Regions from separate parts of the Alteromonas sp. 4NH20-0056 genome, predicted to be linked through region 1. Evidence: predicted binding sites of a transcription regulator. Region 1 holds the regulator's gene; each other region holds the start of a gene.
The links. Region 1 encodes sigma-54, which starts transcription at its own class of promoters, with help from an activator protein. Its sites were predicted from a motif close to GTTGGCACGNNNNTNGNNT; they were not measured.

Region 2: a site for sigma-54 is predicted at 5,298-5,316, ahead of AC27EZ_RS00025 (DVUA0089 family protein). Genes of this name have one in related genera too.
Region 3: a site for sigma-54 is predicted at 3,011-3,029, ahead of AC27EZ_RS08910 (formate/nitrite transporter family protein). Genes of this name have one in related genera too.

The regions. Positions count from the first base shown of each region.
Region 1 covers NZ_BAAJLS010000001.1:617,588-625,344, forward strand. The annotation lists gene AC27EZ_RS02740 (calcium/sodium antiporter) at 1-236, shown strand, start outside; gene AC27EZ_RS02745 (KpsF/GutQ family sugar-phosphate isomerase) at 236-1,210, shown strand; gene kdsC (3-deoxy-manno-octulosonate-8-phosphatase KdsC) at 1,210-1,767, shown strand; gene lptC (LPS export ABC transporter periplasmic protein LptC) at 1,764-2,327, shown strand; gene lptA (lipopolysaccharide transport periplasmic protein LptA) at 2,296-2,841, shown strand; gene lptB (LPS export ABC transporter ATP-binding protein) at 2,844-3,569, shown strand; gene AC27EZ_RS02770 (RNA polymerase factor sigma-54) at 3,645-5,129, shown strand; gene hpf (ribosome hibernation promoting factor) at 5,160-5,447, shown strand; gene ptsN (PTS IIA-like nitrogen regulatory protein PtsN) at 5,457-5,900, shown strand; gene rapZ (RNase adapter RapZ) at 5,929-6,774, shown strand; gene AC27EZ_RS02790 (HPr family phosphocarrier protein) at 6,774-7,046, shown strand; gene mgtE (magnesium transporter) at 7,179-7,757, shown strand, end outside.
Region 2 covers NZ_BAAJLS010000001.1:840-8,596, forward strand. The annotation lists gene AC27EZ_RS00005 (response regulator) at 1-1,026, shown strand, start outside; gene AC27EZ_RS00010 (GNAT family N-acetyltransferase) at 1,014-1,541, opposite strand; gene moaA (GTP 3',8-cyclase MoaA) at 1,630-2,598, opposite strand; gene AC27EZ_RS00020 (ABCB family ABC transporter ATP-binding protein/permease) at 2,876-4,651, shown strand; gene AC27EZ_RS00025 (DVUA0089 family protein) at 4,664-5,248, opposite strand; gene AC27EZ_RS00030 (DUF3820 family protein) at 5,426-5,641, shown strand; gene AC27EZ_RS00035 (hypothetical protein) at 5,669-6,001, shown strand; gene AC27EZ_RS00040 (class II 3-deoxy-7-phosphoheptulonate synthase) at 6,033-7,376, opposite strand; gene AC27EZ_RS00045 (ATP-binding cassette domain-containing protein) at 7,460-7,757, opposite strand, start outside.
Region 3 covers NZ_BAAJLS010000004.1:59,129-66,885, forward strand. The annotation lists gene AC27EZ_RS08895 (nuclear transport factor 2 family protein) at 1-176, opposite strand, end outside; gene AC27EZ_RS08900 (LacI family DNA-binding transcriptional regulator) at 317-1,285, opposite strand; gene AC27EZ_RS08905 (nitrate- and nitrite sensing domain-containing protein) at 1,423-2,706, opposite strand; gene AC27EZ_RS08910 (formate/nitrite transporter family protein) at 3,197-4,060, shown strand; gene AC27EZ_RS08915 (bifunctional protein-serine/threonine kinase/phosphatase) at 4,064-5,773, shown strand; gene nirB (nitrite reductase large subunit NirB) at 6,070-7,757, shown strand, end outside.

The sequences.
Region 1 (7,757 bases):
ATATCATCGGTTCAAACATATTTAACTTGTTAGCGGTGCTAGGTATGCCCGGGCTCATTGCGCCGGGACTTTTAGACCCCGATGTTTACCATCGAGATATTTACGTTATGTTAGGATTAACACTGTTGCTTTTCTTGTTCAGCTTCGACCTTATCGGTAAACGCATTATCTCGCGTGCAAACGGGAGCATTTTAATCGCCTGCTTTATCGGCTATCAATTTTGGTTGTTTGGGTAATGACAAACGAAAATCATTTTATACAATCAGGCAAACGGGTTATCGACATAGAAGCTAACGCAATAGAAGCGCTTGCTTCGCGCCTCGACGGCCGTTTCATTGCCGCTTGCGAGTTGCTGATGAATTGCACCGGCAAAGTCGTGGTAAGTGGTATGGGAAAATCTGGCCATATCGGTAACAAAATTGCCGCAACGCTTGCAAGCACCGGTACACCGTCCTTTTTCATGCACCCTGGGGAAGCCAATCACGGCGACTTGGGTATGCTTGGCAAGGGTGACGTACTGCTAGCAATTTCTAATTCAGGTGAAACCGGCGAACTGGTTAATTTACTTCCCGTCGTAAAACGCTTGAATGTGCCGGTTATCGCCATGACTAATAGTGAACAAAGTTCGTTAGGCAGGCACGCCGATATTGTGTTAGATATCCACGTCGATAAAGAAGCCTGTTCGCTAGGGCTAGCGCCTACCTCAAGCACTACTGCCACGTTGGTGATGGGCGACGCTCTCGCCGTCGCACTTTTAGATGCAAGAGGGTTTACCTCTGATGACTTTGCTTTGTCTCACCCTGGCGGAAGCTTAGGGAGAAAGCTGTTATTGAAAGTGAGCGACATTATGCAGTCAGGAGATGCCCTTCCCCTCGTTAACGAAACCACCATGATAGCTAATGCCCTGCTCGAAATATCTCGAAAAGGCTTGGGAATGACAGGTATCGTTGATGATGAGGGCGTATTAACCGGCATTTTTACTGATGGTGATTTACGCCGTATTCTTGATGCTAGAATAGACCTTCATTCTAAGCGAGTGAATGAAGTTATGACGGTAGGTGGAAAAACAGCATTCGCTGAACAACTTGCCGTTGAAGCACTCAACCTCATGGAAACACATAAAATTAGCGCATTAATGGTTGTTGATGAAAACAGGAAACCCGTAGGTGCCTTCAATATGCATATGTTGCTAAAAGCGGGGGTCTTGTAATGGACAATGCGATTAACACGCTATATGGGCAAATCCCAAGCGCGTTATTTGATGCGCTAAAACAGATACGTTTGCTCGTCTGTGATGTAGATGGCGTCTTTTCTGACGGACGTATTTATTTGGGTAATGACGGCGAAGAGTTAAAAGCATTTCATACTCGAGATGGCTATGGTGTTAAGGCGTTGGTGCAGCACAACATTGACGTCGCTGTTATCACTGGCCGAAAGTCGCGCATTGTTGAAAGCCGAATGAAAGCCCTTAATGTGTCACACATTATTCAAGGGGAAGAAAACAAATATGATGCATTAGGTGCATTAATGGAAACGCTATCGTTAACCCCTGAGCAGGTTGCCGTGGTAGGTGATGATATGCCTGACACTGGCATGTTTAAACGCGCTGCCGTTAACATTGCTGTCAATGATGCTCACCCATTGGTCGCGCAAGAGGCAAACTGGATTACATCACTTCCGGGTGGTTTCGGTGCCGTTCGTGAAATAAGCGACACTATCTTGCAATCACAAGGTGTAGAGTTTGGTATTCATGGTGCCAGCGTATGAACCGGCTTGGCGTCAGCATATCAGCCCTTTTCATTCTTGCACTGCTTATGTATCTACCTACGTGGATGGAAGATGAGCCAGCGTCTTCACAACAACAAGGGCAAAATGCACTAAAACCTGCTTATCAAGCAAAAAACCTGACAACAACCTTGTATAACGTTGAAGGCAAGCTTAACCACAAAGTATTTGCGGCCTCAATGGAGCATTACGACGAATTGGGGTTTGTCTTTTTTCAAAAGCCCAGATACTCAGTCTACACCGATAGCACAGAGTCGCCTTGGGTAGTGTCGGCACAAGAAGGGACACTTTACAATGATGAGCTGATTCAGTTAGAAAAAGATGTGCTTATCGAGAACCAAACGAACAATGACTTTGTCAAACGAATTACAACCCAGTATATCCAGATCAATTTAAACTCTAAACAAATGACGTCTGACCAACGTGTGAATATCCAAGGCACACAGTATGTCATTAATAGCAATGGGTTTAATGCAAACTTAGACACACAAAAATATGAGCTAATAGACCATGTTCAGACCATTTATTCTCCTAGTAACTAGTTTATTACTAGGTAGCGTTGCCACACCGTCATTCAGTGATGAAAACGACTTTAATCAACCCATCAAAGTCGATTCGAAATCACAATTCGTTGATGGAAAAAATAAAACATCGCTTTTTAAGGACGATGTCCGAATCTCTCAAGGGTCTTTGCTTATTATTGCTGACGAAGTTGAAGTTGTCGCCAGTGAGGGAGAAGGAAGAGAAGTATTTATCGCCAGAGGCGCTCCTGCAAGCTTTTCACAAACGTTAGAAGATGGCACCCCAGTAAGCGCGAAGGCAAATGAAATTCGCTATGAAGTCGTCAAGCGTACTATTTCATTGAGCGGTAATGCGGAATTACAACAAGACACCAGCCAAGTAAAAGGTGACAACATTACTTTCGACATGATCTCTGAGCAACTGTTGGCAACCGGTGGCGATAACGATAAAGACGGTCGCGTAACGACTGTATTCACGCCTGAAGCAATAAAAAAAGCAGCAGATGACAACAACGACGGCGAGGATGATAACTAAGCATGGCAACACTGAGTGCAAAAAACCTCGCAAAAGCTTACAAAGCGCGCCAAGTTGTAAGAGACGTGAGCTTATCGGTATCGACTGGCCAAATTGTCGGCCTACTCGGGCCTAACGGCGCTGGTAAAACCACGACCTTCTACATGATTGTTGGCTTAGTGCCTCTTGATAAGGGGCTCATTACGATTGATGATGCAGAACTTACGCATCAACCTATGCATGAGCGCGCTCGTCAAGGCATTGGCTATTTACCTCAAGAAGCGTCTATCTTTAGAAAGCTTACTGTGCATGAAAATATTATGGCCATCTTGCAAACCCGTAAAGATTTAAATGCAGAGCAGCAAGAACAAGAAGCCGATGCGCTACTTGATGAATTTAATATTAACCATATACGTAATAGTGCAGGCATGAGTCTTTCGGGTGGCGAACGTCGTCGTGTTGAGATTGCACGGGCGTTAGCAGCCAACCCGCAATTTATTTTGCTTGATGAACCATTTGCTGGTGTTGATCCTATATCAGTTAATGATATAAAGAAGATTATCCAGCATTTGCGAGATAGAGGAATTGGGATCTTAATAACGGACCATAACGTCCGCGAAACCTTGGATGTTTGCGAGAAAGCCTACATCGTAAGCCATGGTGAATTAATCGCCCAAGGCACCGCGGAACAAGTTTTGAGTAATCAAAAAGTAAGGGATGTATACCTAGGCGAGCAATTCAGGCTATAGTTAATAGTAAGTCGCAAGCGATTTAGCTATTTTCGCACTCGGTATACGCATAACAGAGCATAAAATAAGACGTAGATGAAACCATCTTTACAGCTAAAATTTAGTCAACAACTTACTATGACTCCACAGCTTCAGCAGGCCATTAAGCTTCTGCAGCTGTCTACGCTTGACCTTCAACAAGAAATTCAAGAAGCGTTGGACTCAAATCCGCTTTTAGAAGTTGAGGACGGTTCCGATGAACCTCAAGCTGAGCGCAACAATATTGACGGAGACGATTCGCGTTTAGACGCGGCACCTTCAGCATCAAGCGATACTATCGAGTCTGGTGATGCACTGGAAAAAAATGATTTGCCCGACGAGCTTCCTATTGATAGTACATGGGATGAATACTATTCGGCGTCGTCTGCCCCCGCACCTGGCCCATCAAATAACGATGATGATTTTATTTTCCAAGGCGAAACGACAGATGACATTCAAGAGCATTTGTCGTGGCAAATGCGCTTAACCCATTTTTCAGATACTGACCGTGCTATTGCCATGGCCATTATCGATTCTATAGACGAGTCAGGCTACCTGACCACGTCGTTGGAAGACATATTAGAAGCCATTAAAAGCGAAGATATTGAAGAACAGGTAGAGATGGATGAAATTGAGTGCGTGCTAAAACGTATTCAAATGTTCGACCCTATTGGTTCTGGCTCCCGTAGCCCTCAAGAATGCTTGATGGTTCAGCTGCGTCAATTTTCTGAAGACACACCATGGCTAGAAGAAGCAAAGCAACTTATCGAAGAATACTCTGACTTACTAAGCAGTAAAGACTACCGCACACTCATGCGTAAGAGTCGCTTAAAAGAAGACCAACTTCGAGAAGCCATGCGCCTACTGCAAACGCTAAACCCTCGCCCAGGCAGTGCACTTAAAACGAAAGAACCCGAGTACGTTATTCCTGACGTGTCAGTTATGAAAAAGAACGGACGTTGGGTGGTGGAACTGAATCCAGACAGCCTGCCTAAGCTTAGTGTTAATCAGCAGTACGCGGCAATGAGTAGAAGCTCCAAGAACAGTAGCGACTCACAGTTTATTCGTTCTCACATGCAAGAAGCTAAATGGTTCATCAAAAGTTTAGAGTCTCGAAATGAGACGCTAATGAAAGTTGCTAATTGTATCGTTCAGCAACAAATGGGCTTTTTTGAACATGGTCCAGAAATGATGAAACCAATGGTGTTAAATGATGTCGCAGAGATGGTGGATATGCATGAATCAACCATTTCTCGCGTTACAACACAAAAGTATATGCATACCCCCCGTGGTATTTACGAATTAAAGTATTTTTTCTCAAGCCACGTTGCCACGGAATCAGGTGGAGAGTGCTCTTCAACCGCTATCCGTGCATTGATTAAAAAGCTTGTTGCGGCCGAGACGCCGAGCAAGCCTTTGAGTGATAGCAAGATTGCTCAATTGTTGGCCGAGCAGGGCATAAAGGTCGCTCGGCGGACGATAGCAAAATACCGGGAATCTTTGTCGATTCCACCGTCGAACCAACGCAAGAGCCTTATTTAACGGGCTTAAAAAACATAAGGAAGACGAAATATGCAAATCAACCTAACGGGTCATCATGTTGAAATCACCGATTCTTTGCGTAATTATGTCGATACGAAGTTCACTAAACTTGAGCGTCACTTTGATCACATTTCTAATGTGCATGTCATCCTGAACGTTGAAAAACTAAGTCAAAAAGCAGAAGCAACAATGCATTTGAGCGGTGCTGAAGTATTTGCATCCTCAGAGAATACAGACATGTATGCGGCGATAGACAGCATGGTCGATAAACTCGACAGGCAGGTCATCAAGCATAAGGAAAAACTCAAAAAACATTAGTAGTAAAGCATGGACATACAAGCCATCGTAAGTCTGGACCGCACCGAGTGTGCGGTTCAGTGCAATAGCAAAAAGAGAATTCTCGAAATCATTAGCGACATTGCCGCGAATAACAACGAGGATATTGATCAGGCAGAAGCCCTTGCTAGCCTACTTGCTAGAGAGCGCATGGGAAGTACAGGAATTGGCAACGGCATTGCCCTGCCCCATGGCCGCCTACCGGGGTTATCTAGTGTTATCGCCATTGTGGTCACTAGCATTCCCGCTATCGATTTTGACGCCATTGACGAAAAGCCCGTTGATATATTTTTTGCATTATTTGTCCCTGAGGAGCAAACACAAGGTCACTTACAAACCTTGGCAACCGTTGCTCGCAAGCTAAGCGACAAAGACACACTAAAAGCCATTAGACGCGCAACTACTCGTGACGATATTATTACCGCACTTGGGTAAATCACTGTTATTTAAAGGGAGAAAATGAATGAAGCTGATTATTATCAGTGGTCGTTCTGGGTCAGGAAAATCAGTGGCGCTGCGTGCGTTGGAAGATTTAGGCTATTATTGTGTAGACAATATCCCTGTTAACCTCCTTCCTACTCTCACTCACACGGTCGTTGATGAATACGACCAAGTTGCAGTGAGTATTGATGTAAGAAATCTGCCAAAAGATCCTAACGAGCTCGTCGAAATTCTGGACTACCTGCCCTCTTCATGGTCAATGACTATTGTCTACATCGATGCGAGCGACGACATTCTGGTAAAACGCTTCAGTGAAACCCGTCGTCTTCACCCTCTGGCTAAATTGAATAAGTCATTATCAGAATCAATCAAAGCAGAATCAACATTACTTGCGCCTGTTATTGAACGTGCAGACTTATATATTGATACTGACAAGCTGACTATTCATCAGTTAGCTGAGCTTATTAGAGAACGAATACTTGGCAAGAAAAGCTCTCGCTTGGTATTGGTTTTTGAATCGTTTGGCTTCAAGCATGGTATCCCAAAAGACGCTGACTACGTATTTGACGCACGATTTCTTCCTAACCCCCATTGGGAACCTGACTTACGTCATCACACAGGGTTAGATGCACCGGTAGAAGTGTTCTTGGGTTCTCAGCCTGTTGTAACCAAGTTTATTTGGCAAATTCAAAATCTTATCACTACGTGGCTGCCGCACTTAGAGCGTAATAATAGAAGTTACGTCACCATTGCTATCGGCTGCACAGGCGGTCAACATCGCTCTGTGTTTATTGCCCAAACATTGGCAAAGACATTCAGTGAGATTCACCCTGACGTACAAATAAGACATCGGGAATTAGACCAATAATGGCTATTGAAAAAAAGCTTACTATCGTCAATAAGCTCGGTTTGCATGCCCGCGCGGCCACGCAGCTTGTGAAGCTCGCGAATCAGTTTGATGCAAAAATCGAATTAGTCGCCACAGATAAACGTGCAGATGCGAACAGCGTACTCGGGCTGATGATGTTAGAAAGCCACCAAGGAGAGGAAGTCACCGTTATCATAGACGGAAAAGACGCCGAACCTGCCATGGTCGCCATTGAACAACTTATCATGGGTAAGTTTAACGAAGACGAATAGTCTTCACGTTACGTCGCCTTTCTCACGCTGACACAAATACGTGCTTCGCTTCGCCATTTTCCATGACAGCGTCGTGTTATTTGCGATATCCTATAACGACTTCCGATTCAGGTAATTAGGCATCACGCAAGCATGGCTGAAGCGCTCGTTCCAAAATACGTACAAAACCAACTTAGGGCCCTTAACCTTGCCCTGAGTAATGGTCAATTTGTATCTGTACGTAAACTGTTACTAGAACTTCCCCCTTCAGATGTTGCCCATATCCTTGAGTCTAGCCCCAGTAGAACCCGTGATGAACTGTGGGAGCTTATCGATAGCGACTTTCACGGCGATATCATCGAAGAACTATCTGATGATGTTCGTAATGGCATTATCTCAAAAATGCTACCGGCTAATGTGGTCGATGCACTCGAGGAAATGGATACCGATGACTTAGCGGAAACCCTGAGCAGCCTTCCGGATACCATTTTGCAAGATATCCTCGACTCGATGGACGCTCAAGACAGGCTTCGTGCTGAGCAAGCGCTGTCCTATGGTGAAGAAACCGCTGGCTTCATCATGAATACCGATACCATCACGCTTCGTCCTGACGTAACAGTAGATGTTGTCCTTCGCTATATTCGTTTAAAAGGCGATTTGCCTAAAAACACCGATACCTTTTACGTGGTAAACCGCACGGACAACCTCGTGGGTATTGTTCCAGTCACACGC
Region 2 (7,757 bases), 620 kb from region 1:
TCGTGGGCCACACTTGGTTTGGTGCAGTGTTACATTCAGCAAAACGAATTCGACATAGCAGAAAAAACACTCATTCATTTAGCCCTGCAAAACAAGCGTATGTTAGTTGCTTACGATATGCTCGCCGAATTACAGATTAAGCAAAATGCATTTGAAGAAGCGCTAGAATGTATTGATGTTGCTACCGACATATCACCGAGGAGCATTGCGCGTCATCAAAAGGCAGTCGAACTTTCTCGACTTACACACGATTATGAGACCCAGTATAATAGCGCTAAAAAAGTGGTGCGATTCGCTCGAAACTCTATTCATGACACACCCGATATCTATTTGAGTGCAGCCAGAGCTGGCGTCGATTACGCAATGACAGCGGAACCTGAACTAACTCGACATATTGTAAAGCAAAGCAGTGACTACCTCGCGCAGTTGAAAGCAACTCACGCCAAGGCTGAGGTACAACATGAAGTTAATGTCATCAATGCCCGCGTGTTGTACTTGAAAGACGACATGGAAAGCGCGAAAGCACTGCTAAATACCATTGATGCTGAAGCCCTTAGCGAGCAATCACCCGAAGCGCTTATCGATGCTGCGAAAGCCTTTAACGACGTTGGCTTGAAGAAAAGTGCATTGCAAATACTCGACACGTTAGAAAAAAAGTTAGAAAGCGACGATACCGCTAGTGCATTACTGTGTGAATATGTAAAGCAGGAGAAAGCTGAGAAAGCGTCTATTTCAATAAGCCCTAAAAACCTCAACAATGCTGCAGTGCTGCATTATCAAAAAGGTGAAATGGCTAAGTCGTTTGCGACTTTTGAGCAGGCCTTTAAGGTTATGCCAAAAAACGCTGCTATCGCCCTTAATTTGCTGCAAGCAACCGTAATGAGGAAAAAGCGAAAAAGCGGAGACTCGCAAGGTGACGAACGATTAATAAAGCAATGTCGTGAAACGTTAGAAAATGCAAAATTAACCGAAGAACAACGTTCTCGCTATGAAAATATTAAACTTATTCTTCGTCAGGTTGCATAAACCACTACGGTCTCTTGATAAACGCTATCTTTGTATTCAAATTCATGACTAAACGTCATACCTAACTTTTTCATGATATTGATAGAAGCGATGTTGTCTGGGTTTGCAATAGCTGAAAACTTATCAATACCGGTTAGATAAAGCGCTTCTTTTACGTGCCTAGCGGCCTCTGTGGCATACCCATTTCCCCAACTGTCGTAACGAAATCGCCATCCAAGCTCTATATTGTTTGTTTCTGGGTGTTGAGTAAAAAATCCGAAAGGCCGAACGAGGATCCATCCTATATCTTGTTTAGTGTCTATAACCCTTATACGCCATAGCCCCCACCCTAATGGATGGTTAGAATACGCTTGAAAACGCGGAACAAACACTTGCTCAATTTCTTCGCGGGTCGATTTTCTTCCCCCATTGATAAAGCGCATTACGCGTTCGTCTTGGTCAAGATCCCATAGAAACTCGCTATCAGATTCCGTTACATAGTGATATGACAGCCGCTCACTATCGCCTATATGCATAAACGTCCTTTTTAATTATTGTTTTAGTTGCATGTCTTTTTAGCAATATAGTCTATTTTATACACATAGCCAAAACTTAATGTAAGCGCTACCCACCCAGCATCGCAAGGTGCTTTGTTGCACCAGTATTCCCTTCATGAAGGTAGTGTGTTTTATGTTTACCACCCAAACAGGCTTTTAAAAACGCTTGCGTTCCTTCAACATCACCATCGCGCAAATACGGGCGTAAACTAATACCGTTCTCACTGAACAAACACAGGTGTAAATTCCCATTTGCAGCTACTCGCAAACGGTTGCATGTGTTACAGAAGTCTTTACTGTAAGGCAGTATCAGGCCTATTTTCCCTTTGTAATCAGGGTGAGTAAACTCTTGTGCCGGCCCGGCGTCTTGTCTTCTTTGAACGCGCTGCCAGCCCGTCGCCAACAATTTATTTTTAAGTGGAATACCGCTTTGGTGTTGCTGAGCAAAAAATGAGGTGGTGTCGCCCGTTTCCATTAACTCGATAAACCTAAGCGTAATAGGCATGGTTTTAATCCACGCTAAGAAACGATTAAAGCGAGATTCTGAGAAGTCGTTAAGAAGAACGGTATTAACTTTAACATCAAGGCCGACCTCTACTGCCTTATCTAGCCCCTTCAATATTACGTTTAGTTTATCTTGGCCGGTTATCGCTGCAAATTGTCGTGGGTCTAAGCTATCAATACTAACATTTACTTGATCTAAGCCCGCGCTTTTCCACGCTACTGCCCCACTATTTAAACGTGCGCCGTGCGTTGTCATTGCCACGCGCTCAATACCTGGCGTAGATGCAGTAAGAGAAAGAATATCGAGAAAATCTCTTCTAAGGGTTGGCTCTCCCCCTGTCAGGCGTACCTTTGACGTCCCCAAACCTGAAAAAGCACGGAGCAACGTGTCTATTTCATAGAGAGATAAGAAATGATCATTTGAAGGGCCTTGGTAACCATCGGGTAGACAATACTGACATCGAAAGTTACACGCCTCTGTCACCGATAAGCGTAAATAGTGAAATTGACGGCCAAAACTATCTTCTAACAAACGATTTCCTAAAGAGGCTAAAAACAACACCTAACATAACAAATAACACGCATAATTCCGAGCACAACCTATGCGCTGTAGACTAAGCAGACTTGATCTAATCGCTAACATTTACGGTAAGCGATACAGATAGGACCCTCAATTTCTCAAATACTATTCATAATACAGAGAAACCAACGAATTTCGCTGAACCTTATACAGTAAATGCGTGTAATTATTACGCTTTAACCAATATCCGTTATACCATTGACCCATTCTACCTCGGCACTTTGTAATCATGCGACGAAATCGATTTCCAATAGACGACAACGAACCCGTAAAATGGCGAGTATTAACCCAACTGTGGCCATACTTATTAGAATTCAAACATAGAGTCGGCCTAGCGCTACTTTGTCTTATTGCAGCAAAGGTCGCTAGCATCGGGTTGCCTTATGTATTGAAGTATACTGTCGATAGCCTGAATGGCGACCTCACCACGTTAGCTGTGGCCGTCCCTATCAGCCTGATTATTGCTTACGGGGCATTGAGGCTAACGAACGTGTTGTTAGGTGAAGTGCGTGACACCCTATTTGGCCGTGTCACCGAACGCGCCATGCGCCGACTTGGGCTTAAAGTTTTCAAACACCTCCATAATTTAGACCTCACTTTCCATTTAAATCGTAGGACAGGCGGGCTATCGAGAGACATTGAACGTGGAACCACCGGCATTGGCTTTTTAATGCGCTTTATGGTGTTTAATATCGTTCCCACGCTGCTAGAAATCAGCTTAGTTGTCGGGCTACTATTGATACAGTTTGGGTGGTCTTTTGCCACTATTATTGTGGTAAGTGTTGTCACCTACGTAACCTTTTCAATGAAAGCAACGCACTGGCGAACGCGTTTTGTTACTCAAATGAATGAAGCTGATTCAACGACTAACTCCCGTGCCGTAGACAGCTTACTTAATTTTGAAACCGTAAAATATTTTAACAATGAGCGTTTTGAAGCCAATCGATATGATGATGATTTAGCAAACTGGGAAGTTGCACGACGAAAAAACCGATTATCCCTATTCGCGCTCAACGGGGGGCAAGCAAGTATAATTGCACTTGCCATGACAGCTATGATGGCCAATGCTGCATTTGGTGTAATGGACGGCACCATGACGATAGGCGACTTTGTATTGATAAATGCCTTCACAATGCAGATTTTCATGCCGCTCAATTTTCTTGGGTTTGTGTACCGTGAGATTCGTGGTTCACTCGCTAATATCGACAAGTTATTTGCGTTACTCGAACAAACGCCGCTTATTAAAGATGCACCACACGCCACTACGTTGAGGGCTTCCAACCCAAGCATCCGCTTCAACAACATTCATTTTCATTACCAAGAAGCACGGCCCATTTTAAAAGGCGTTAGCTTTGACGTTCCTGCTGGCGCAAAAGTGGCGGTGGTAGGAGAAAGCGGTGCTGGGAAATCTACGTTGATGAAATTGCTCTTCCGCTTTTATGACACTACCTCAGGCGACATTGAGATTAATGGACAGTCAATAAGGGAAGTTACTCAAGAGAGCCTGCGTACCAATATTGGGATTGTGCCGCAAGATACCGTGTTATTTAACACCACGTTACTTGAAAACATACGGTATGCAAAACCCGACGCGTCACTTGATGAAGTGAAGCACGTAGTAGCGCTGGCGCATTTAACTGCATTTATCGAAAAACTGCCTGACGGGTTAGATACCACGGTAGGCGAACGCGGGCTAAAATTGTCTGGCGGAGAAAAGCAGCGAGTTGCCATTGCACGAGCCCTGCTCAAAGGTACGCCTATCATGATTTTCGATGAGGCCACCTCGTCACTCGATAGCGGCTCTGAGCAAGCGATTCTTGGTGCGCTTCGCAACGCAGCGAAAGGCCACACCAGTTTAGTCATTGCGCACCGCCTTTCGACAGTGATTGACGCCGATATGATATTAGTACTGAAAAACGGTGTGATCATTGAGAGAGGTACGCATAACGAGCTCCTCTCTTTACAGGGTGAATACGCCAATTTGTGGCGCGCGCAACAGGAGTAGCGCGCTCGTTGCTTACAACTTGCGTCTTAACGCTGGCAACAATAGAAGCAGACTAAACAGTAACAAGGTTGAGGGGGCGCTGACCTTTGCAGCGTCATCGGTCACTAGGCGGTCGCTTGAAATTTGAATTGCGTAATCTCCGGTACGACTATCACCATTAATATCTTCAAAGTTTATTGCCCCAGAGCCCGCCCATAGGCTATCGTCGTTGAAATCGATTACTCCACCCTGTACTGCGCCATTTAAGAAATTGTTGTATTGCACAAGCACCGCTACATAGCTACCTGCAGTCAGCGTCTCAATGATCTCTGCGTCAAAACTCGTTAAACTTCTGTCATCATTGTCTTTAATAAATTCGCCTATCGACGAGAAGAGAAACAACACGGTATCAAAGCCGCCTTCGGGAATAAACGTGGTATCAAGTAAGTCGCCACCTGAGTAGCCAAACGACGTAATCGTTACCTCGGTGGTATCCGTCACGGTAAAAGGCATATAAAAACGCTCATCGTCATCAGTAAAGGTGCCGGTAAACGTAATAAACGCTGCACTTGAACATGATGAAAAAGCGAGAAGGAAAAGTAACGACAATAATCTCATTAAGGCCTCGAAATTAGGTTAAGACAAAAGTATAAGAGCAATATTAACTAAGCAAAATTTGAGCCTAAAATTTAACACAATACTATCAGAGACTTACAAACTAGCTGAACGCCGACTGTTAACTTTTTTGACAGTTTCCTTTACCGTATACGCAATGAAGTTATCTTGTGGGTTTCGATGAACGCAGAATTAGTTAAACACGCTATCAACAGTGTGATGCCTTTTGGAAAATACGCAGGTCGTAGGTTATTTCACCTGCCCGAGCCCTATTTAGTGTGGTTTCATAGCAAGGGGTTTCCTGACAATGAACTCGGCCAACAGCTCGCGCTTATCTATGAAATAAAGCTCAACGGCTTAGAATCTGTGGTAGCGCCTTTACTTGACGATGACTAATTTCTATCTACATACTGCTAGTGAAGAATGAAAGCACACACTAAACGACGCAAAGATGACAGGGTCAATCAACGTATCTTAGCGCTTCACCAAAAAATGGTAGATAAAATCCTTGCACACCCCACCTTGCTTGAGCCGATAAAGAACACGCTTGAAATGCGCTATAAAGCAAAACTCATGCGGTACGGCAGTTATATGTTGTGGTCTAGTATTTTAGAAACCATCGACACACCTGAACTATTCAGGTCGCTGGTGCTTGCTGACGATACGCGTACAGCAAACTTGCGAAGAGAAACTATATTAACGGGAATATTAACCGAAGAAGAAAGGCGCGATGTGTTGGCGTCAATAAATGAGTAAGAGGAGATTATCTCTCCTCTTACTACCTATATTATGCGTGCTTTAGATGGTCGGCAACCAAGAATGCCATTTCTAACACTTGGTCTGCATTTAATCGCGGGTCACATTGCGTTTTATAGGCTTGAGCTAAGTCGTCGTCACTTATTGCATAAGCGCCACCCGTACACTCTGTTACATGCTGACCTGTCATTTCTAAGTGAATACCACCTGCGTGCGTACCTTCCGCGTTATGGGCTTGGAAAAACTGTTTAATTTCTTTCAAAATAGCATCGAAATTTCTTGTTTTATAACCACTTGACGCTTTAAACGTATTGCCGTGCATTGGGTCTGAACTCCACACCACGTGGCGCCCTTCCGCTTTTACTCTTCTAAGCAGTCGTGGCAAATTATCTGCCAAATTATCTGCCCCCATACGTGTAATTAACGTTAATCTACCCGGATCGTTATTCGGGTTAAGCGCATCAATCAAACGAATTAGATCGTCTTCCTGCATGCTCGGGCCCACTTTCACACCGATGGGGTTATGAATGCCGCGGAAAAACTCAATATGCGCATGGTCTAACTGACGCGTTCTTTCACCAATCCACACCATATGTGCCGAGCAATCATAAGGCTTACCAGTTAGGGTATCGATACGTGTAAGTGCTTGCTCATAGTTTAATAGCAAGGCCTCATGCGAGGTAAACAGTGACGTTTCGTGTAACGTCGTGCTGGTTTTAGCATTAATACCAATCACATCCATAAACGCTAGCGTGTCTTGAATACGAAGCGCCATATCATGATAGCGCTCTTTTAACGGGTTATTTTCTACAAACGCCATGTTCCAGCGATTCACTTCATGTAAATCGGCAAGCCCACCTTGTGCAAATGCACGCAGCAAGTTTAGCGTTGATGCACTTCGATGATAGGCTTCTAGAAGACGCTCTGGATCAGGTCGGCGTGATGCCTCGGTAAATTCAAAGCTATTAATAATATCACCACGGTAACTAGGTAATGTTACGCCGTTAATCGTTTCCATGTCTGATGAACGAGGCTTAGCATACTGCCCAGCCATACGCGCTACCTTAGTAACGGGGCAACGACCAGCAAACGTCAGCACGATAGCCATTTGTAAAAGAACTTTGAACGTATCTCTAATTTTAGGCGCGTTGAACTCATCAAACGATTCTGCGCAATCGCCACCTTGAAGTAAGAAGCCTTTACCTAAACTCACTTCACCAAGCTGGCGTCTAAGTTCGCGCGCTTCTGCAGCAAAAACCAACGGTGGATAAGTACTTAGCGTCTGCTCTACTTCATGCAAGCGCACTTGATCGTCGTAATGAGGTTGCTGAAGAATAGGTTTGCTTCTCCAGCTGTCTACTTGCCAATTGCTCAATGAGGTTCTCCCGAAAATATGAATGCACCAACGACAAACCACAATGCCGCGCTGGTTGTAAGAATCGTAACTGGTCTAGCACTTTACCATATCTGGTGAAAGGAAATAGGGGCGCATGCTTGAATTTCTAGAAAGTTATCGTGCTTGCTTATAGCAAAATGACAGTTAAACGTCGTTTCAAGATTATCTTTTGTTACAACCTGTCGTGGAATACCGCTGTCTATCATGCTCCCCTGCTTTAACAACCACACATGCGAACTGTAATTGGCACTTAAAGCAAGGTCATGAGAACTCATTACTACCGTATTTCCTCGCGCGCAAAGGGTTTGAAGTAACGAGACCAGTGCATACTGATGACGAATATCTAGCCCCTGAAGTGGT
Region 3 (7,757 bases), on a different contig from region 1:
GCGTCAGTGCCTAAAAACGTTGCACCGGGGGCATAAAGCGAGAAATACCCTTCATAGTCTGCGGTAGACGCTCTCTCATGTAGTGCATCTAATACCTTATCGATTTGATGTTTGTTATCTGTCGCAGTCGCTACAGAGGTTGTCATCAGTAGAACAATAAAAATTAAAAATCGCATTGTTTGTACTCATTTAAGCGCTTGTGCTGTTAAGAGAGTAACGTGTTTTTTGTAATAACGCGTCACTATGTATTCATTATGATGTGGCAATGTAATTCAAATGGCCAACGATACGGGTAAAAATAAGTGTTCTACTCTCGTTAGGAAAAAGGTGCAACGGTTCCATAATCATGAATATTAGGAGCAAGCGTTTGCAGTTCATTGGCTTTTAAGGGCAGTTCGTACATAGTGGAGAGACATTCGTTCGCCAAGGCTTTCGCGATTTCTAACGTAGAATATTCTACTGAGCATATCGCACTTTTCTCGTGGTTATGAGTATGCGCCGATTGTGCACCTGGCGCATACGCCACCAATATTGATAAATCATTTGGTAATTCCATGCCCAACTCTTTCGCACTATTTGTCACTGACTCAGCGAGCAAAGTACTGGTACATATTACCGCTGAAAAGGTAGAGCCGGTGGCAAGCAAATCCATAAGAGGGTCAGCGGTTTCATTATTATTTGCATGAAGCACTGTTGCGCTGCTAAAAAGCGCAAATATGTCGTCATTCTTTGCGGTGCTGTCGTCGTATATCAGGGCGATATCTGTATGTCCTTGGCTAATCAAAAATGCGTTTGCACGTATTATGACGTTCACAAGCGATGCTGTAATGGCATGTTCGCTTGCATTGGTAGCGGATGTATTGAGAACAACTAACGGCTTACTTTTATTGCTAAGGTGTTGTGCGGTAGGTGCAATGGTGTTTACGACAACGCCGTCACACCCTTGAGCTAATAAAAACGATATGGCGTCACGTTCCGACGTTTCTGTATCGTGAGAGAATGCGACTACGCAGTGTTTCTGATGTTTGCGTAGCATGTGTTCGAATGAAAATAATAAATGCGAAGCAAATACCATATTGGTATTTGGCAGTACTATGCCAATGGCATTGGTATATTTTGAGGCTAATGCACGCGCAATATGGCTAGGCGTATACTGTAGTTCATCGGCAGCCTTTCTGACTTTCTCTGCCATAGCAGGGTTGACTGACTCCTTGCCATTGAGTACGCGAGAGACGGTAGACAACGATACACCTGCATGTTTTGCTACTTCGTAAATAGTCGCCATTGTATAGCCTTATATGTTTGTAAGTACTTACTTTAAGGTGATAAGTTAATATAAGTATATCGTTAGAATTAAAAAATGGGAAAGCGCTTTCTTTAAGGGGATGCTAACGCTTTTCTTAAACCCTCAACATCCAATAGTTAGCTGGCGTTGGCCACAATACGGTGTGCGAGCTCGGCGATGCGAATATTGTTATCCATTGCAGCCGATTGCAGCTTTTTGTAAGCCTGATTTTCACTTAATTTACCTTGTTGCATAAGCAGTAATTTAGCCCTATCTATTACTCTTTGCTCATTCAATGCTTGTTTAGCGCCATTAAGCTCAGTGGTAATATCGTGAATACGTTGTGCTTGCTCTCGAATTAAATCGTAGAACGACTTGTGTGCAGAAAGTGAGGAAGGTGTTAGCCCCTCGACTATATCGTTATCGGCTATTGATAGCCCTTTAACGGTTTCATCGAAAATCATCGAAATTGGCGCCCCATCGACGGGAGGGGTACTGTTTAAAGACGCGACTAACTGTTCGTTATTTCGAAGTTCTTCTTCCGCCTCACTTATCCTTTGCGCAGCTCGTTCAATTAGTCTATCGGTAATGTGTTCTTCAATATCCCGCATATCATCAATGCGTAATGTAGCGATATCGTACCAAATCTCACTTAGTGAAGCGGTGCATGAATCATTATCGTCAAGCGCACAAATCATTTTACGGAGTCGTTTAAGGTGCCGTGTGTGTTCACTGTCTAATTGTTGTTGCCACATGGAAAGTTCAGTCGCATCTGCAAACTTAGTGAAAGTATCAAAAGCATTGTTTTGAGAATCAGTCAGTGCGGTAATGCGGTCGCATAAAGAAGATTGAAAGTGTTGAGATGAGAACCCGATAGCCCCACATGCCCGCTCTTGACCTGCGAACTCTTTGCCTTGAATGAAATTGAAGAGCGCAACGAGAAGCGCGGTAATGGCGGGATCACTAGCCACATCTGCGGCCTCAAAAATTACGTCGATAAATGCGGCTATCAGTCGGCAAAAGGCATTAGTGGATTCTGAAGGCGTGAGTTGCTGTGAAGATACTTTGCTGCGTAAGCCATTTAGGTTGTCCATGCCTTGAAGGGAAAATGTAATGCTGTTTATTAAACGGATCCCTGAATCTTTATCTGAATTAGATAAATAAAGTGCATGAAGTAGGCTACGAAGCTGTTTTTCACTTTCTTTGCTAACTTCTTCTTGCAGTGCCCGTTGCTCTTTAAAGCGTTCACCTTTAGAACAAAGGAATACATTACTCATGCCTCGCTCACGCTGTAGCTGGTGGATCATGTCTGTAACGGCTTTCACTACTTTACAGTTTGATGATAAGTGGCGGAGCGCTTGAATTTCCTGATGCTTAGCCAATAAAAAGAACCGTTTTGTTATATCGCTATGTGTCGCCATCGTGAGGTGTCCAAAAGCTGTATACCAAGAATAAGCAAAAGTTGTTCCTCTCAATCGTTTAATAAATATTTAGGTTATTTTGCTCTAAAACAGTCTTATTTTCGTGTTAATTTGCGCCTTTATTACATTGGGCCAATACAACCCCAAAAAAGATGTGCCTAAAATAAGTTTGTCTGCCCCATCGCGGTGCGTTTTTTCACGTGTCGAGTGCACGGCGCGTTTCTATGAAAACATACAAAAATTCAAAATTTGACGTAAAATCATGTATTAGAACAATATTTCAAAAAAATGTTCGTGCATAAATATTGGCACTAATGTTGTAACGATTATATTTAGAACAACCGAACAATGTATCTTGGCAAATAACAAGATAAGGACAAAGGCGTCCGCAACTTATTTCTTTGGAAATAAGAGCGGGCGTTTTTTTATGCCTTTAATTTAGGCTGAAAATATTTTTGGCGATTATAAACAACAGAATAGGTGATTAAAGATGGCGTATTTACTTCCCTCCGAATTTGCAACCAAGATGGTTGATGCAGGCGAATCCAAAATATACATGTCTACTCGCGACACACTAATTCGCGCTTTTATGGCGGGTGCCATTTTGGCGTTGGCCGCCGTTTTTGCCATAACCATTGCGGTTCAAACAGGAGTGTTTTTAATTGGTGCAATACTCTTCCCTGTAGGTTTTTGTATGTTGTATCTCATGGGGTTTGACTTGCTTACGGGGGTCTTTGTGCTCACTCCGCTGGCCTGGCTGGCAAAGCGACCGGGTGTAACATGGCCACAAATTCTCCGCAATTGGGGCTTAGTGTTTTTAGGGAATTTTGCAGGTGCGCTGAGCGTGGCATTTATGATGTCGTTTGTTTTCACCATGGGTTACAACATTGACGGCGGTGCTATAGCTACAAAGGTGGCGGGTATCGGAGAGGCGAGAACGCTAGGGTATGCAGAGCATGGCGTTGCTGGCTGGTTTTCTATTTTTATTCGCGGCATGTTGTGTAACTGGATGGTATCGCTTGGTGTTGTTGGTGCAATGATATCTACTCACGTAAGCGGTAAAGTGTTGGCGATGTGGATGCCTATCATGCTGTTCTTCTTTATGGGTTTTGAGCATTCGGTGGTTAACATGTTCTTGTTTCCATTCGGCTTAATTATGGGTGGCGAGTTCTCAGTGATGGATTACTTTATTTGGAATGAAATTCCTACCGCACTCGGTAATTTAGTGGGAGGCTTAGCGTTTACTGGTTTAACTATTTATTCAACACATGTGCGTACCGCGCCTAAACGCGTTATCGCTACAGGTGCTAGCAACAAAACAGTGCTTGCAGCAAAAGTGAATGACAAAATATAAACCGTGATCACCCTTCGACACGGTGCCTTTTCGAACAAAGGCACAAAACCGATTAATCAGGACCATCATTGTGTGGTGGTGCCTGATTTTTCGCCATCTGCAAATTTTGATGCTATCGCCATTGTCTCTGACGGAATAAGTAGCAGTCAGGTTAGCCAGTATGCAAGCAACTTTGCTGCTGAAACGTTTGTACGCGAATTCCCGTTAACAAGTGACGTGTGGTCTATATCGAGGGCGGCACAACATGTGTTACGTAGTATAAATACAGAGCTTTACATAAAAAATCAACAAAGCCCCTATTTTGAAAACCTTGATAAAGGGTATGTCTGTACCTTTAGTGCAGTCATTTTGAAAGGACAGTCTGCGGTGTTACTACATTGTGGTGACAGTAGCATTTATCACATACACCGCGGTGAAGTAACGCTTTGCACCCGTCAACATCGAGAAGCCGGCGAGGGCAAAAATACTTATTTAAGTAATGCACTGGGTATTCGGCCTAACTTAACCGTTGATATTACCACCCTAACGGTAGCGCCTAACGATATGTTTGTATTAATGACAGATGGCATAGCGGATACCTTGTCGCCAAAAACATGGTACGCGATACATCAGCATAATACATCTAGTGCAGATTTGGGGGCGCAGCAAATAGCGCAAGCAGCATTGAATGCAGACTGTGACGATAACGTCACGATAGCGCTGCTTGACGTATTGTCCATTGCAAAAGAAGAGCAAACACCTTACACCTCAAATGGCTTTCTTCCGTTTTTAGATACGCCCAAGTCAAACGATGTAATAGACGACTGGATAATACAGCGGCAGTTATATTCCAGTGAACGCAGTCTGGTTTTTCTTGCTAAGCATAAGCTCCATAATCATCAAGCGGTGTTAAAAATTCCTGCAAAGTCGATGCACGATAACGAAAGCTTTTTAGATGAAATGGTGAAAGAGGAGTGGATTGGCGCACGCGTACAACATGACAATGTTCTTAAACCCTACAAGTGCCCCTTTACACGACATTACTTTTATATTGCCATGGCGTACACACCTGGAATAAGTTTACGCCAATACCGAAACGACGTTGGTAGCGTTCCTCTTGCTAAAGTTCGAGACTGGAGTACGCAAATGGTTAGCGGCCTAACGGCACTGCATCGGCAAGACGTGCTTCATCAAGATATCAAGCCAGATAACATCATGGTTGATGAAAACGGTAAGGTCACACTGGTAGACTTTGGTGCCGCGAGCATAGCGGGTTATCATTTTTCGCATAGTGATGTGCAGCTTGCCATTCCTGGAGATCTATTATTTACCGCTCCGGAATACTTTGTAGGGCTTTGGCCTGATGAAAGCTCAGATCAGTTTTCTTTAGCAGTGGTCCTATACTTTTTACTCAGTGGCGATTATCCCTACAACAGTAACGTTGCCAAGAAAAGCAACTACGCAGGTCTACTTAAATTGCGTTATATCAGCTTGCTACAACGAAACGTCGCCGTTCCTATGTGGGTTGATGAAACGCTGAAACGGGCTTGCCATCCTAAAGCGTCGAAACGCTATCCGAGTTTGTCTGAATTTCTATACGATTTAAACCATCCTAATCCATCTTACCGTAAAAGCCTGCCGCTGATGGAGCAGCATCCAGTACGGGCATGGAAAACCGTGTCTGGCGTATTGCTGGTATTACTTCTTGCTATGTTTGTTGTTCATTATACGTAACCTGAACCTTGTTTGAGAAACGGCGCTCAGTATCAAAGGAATGCACCATAAACTATCTTCTTTGCTTATTCGTGGTGCGATATCAACGGGTTTACGCCAACGTTATTTTGCTAAGTCTTTGTAATATAGCGATGAAAAGCATTGGCACTATACTTGTATTATTATTTTCATAGTCTCGACTAGGTACCTGTGTATCATCGAGTAGTAACATATTTAACAATGTACTTAATCAGGCAACGAAGCCCACAACCAGGAATGGTTGTGGGTTTTTTTTGCTTAAAATAAAGGTGAACGAGATGACGCTTTCCTCACAGCAGCAACAACGCATTGTGATAATTGGCAACGGTATGGTTGGCCATCACTTTGTTGAGCAACTTATAAACAGCAAAGCTGACTACCATATTACCGTGTTAAGTGGAGAGGGCCGTTTAGCTTACGACCGCGTTTACCTATCGTCCTACTTTACGGGTAAAACCGCAGCCGATTTAGCGCTTACAGACGAAAAAACGTATCAGCAGTGGGAGGTAAATGCCGTTACCAGTGCGTGGGTAACGGATATTGATCGTACTCATCAAGTCGTCACCACTAAAGATGGTACTGCTTACCCCTACGATAAACTGGTGTTAGCGACAGGCTCTTATCCTTTCGTTCCTCCAATCCCCGGCAACGAGCAAGAACATTGCTTGGTGTATCGCACCATTGAAGATCTTGAGTCTATTAGTGCCTCTGCCGCACAAAGTAAAATAGGCGTAGTGGTGGGAGGCGGCTTACTGGGGCTTGAAGCAGCCAATGCACTTAAATCAGCAGGATTAGAAACGCACGTGGTTGAATTTGCACCTCAACTAATGGCGGTGCAGCTTGATGCTATGGGGGGCTCGCTGCTTAAAGATAAAATTGAAGCGCTCGGCGTACAAGTACATACACAAAAAGCCACCGAGATTATTGAGGCTGGTGAGCACTGCCGCTATCGAATGAAGTTTTCTGATGGTTCACACCTTGAAACCGATATGGTGTTATTTTCTGCCGGTATTCGACCTAGTGATCAGCTAGCCCGTGAATTTGATTTAGCCGTAGGTGAACGCGGCGGTATTGTTATCGATAATCAATGTAAAACCTCCGATCCTAATGTATATGCTATTGGGGAATGTGCATTGTGGGAAAAGCGTATTTATGGGTTGGTAGCGCCAGGATACGCCATGGCCCGCGCCGCCGTTGCTAGTTTGACTAACAATGAAGGCGAATTTACAGGTGCGGACATGAGTACCAAACTTAAGCTAATGGGCGTTGAAGTGGGGTCTATTGGTGATGCTCATGGCAATACCCCAGGGGCGCTGGTGTATACTTACCACGACCAACCTGCAGGCGTGTATAAAAAACTTGTTGTCGATGAAACTAAAACACAGGTATTAGGCGCGGTTCTTATCGGCGATACCAGCGACTACGATACTTTGTTGCAATATGCGCTAAACAACATTGCGCTGCCCGATGCGCCAGAAGCGCTTATATTACCGTCCTCAGGAGAAAAGCCCTTGTTAGGGGCCGATGCTCTTGGCGACAGCGCCACTATTTGTTCATGTCACAACGTATCTAAAGGCGATATTGTTGAGGCTATCGAAAGCGGTAGTTGCTCTTTAGGCGATATTAAATCGTGCACAAAAGCCAGTACAGGCTGTGGGGGATGTTCGGCATTACTTAAAAACGTTGTCGATGCTGAACTAGAGAAACGTGGCGTAGAAGTATCTAAAGCCATTTGCGAACATTTCAATCACACTCGCCAAGAGCTCTATCATCTTATTCAAGTAGAAAATATTGAGACGTTTGATGCACTGCTTGAAAAGCATGGTAAAGGGTTAGGCTGCGAAATTTGTAAACCGGCCGCTGCTTCCATATTTGCGTCGGTATGGAATGACTATATCCTTCGTCAGGCACATCAGCCACTACAGGACACCAACGATACGTATCTTGGCAATATGCAAAAAGACGG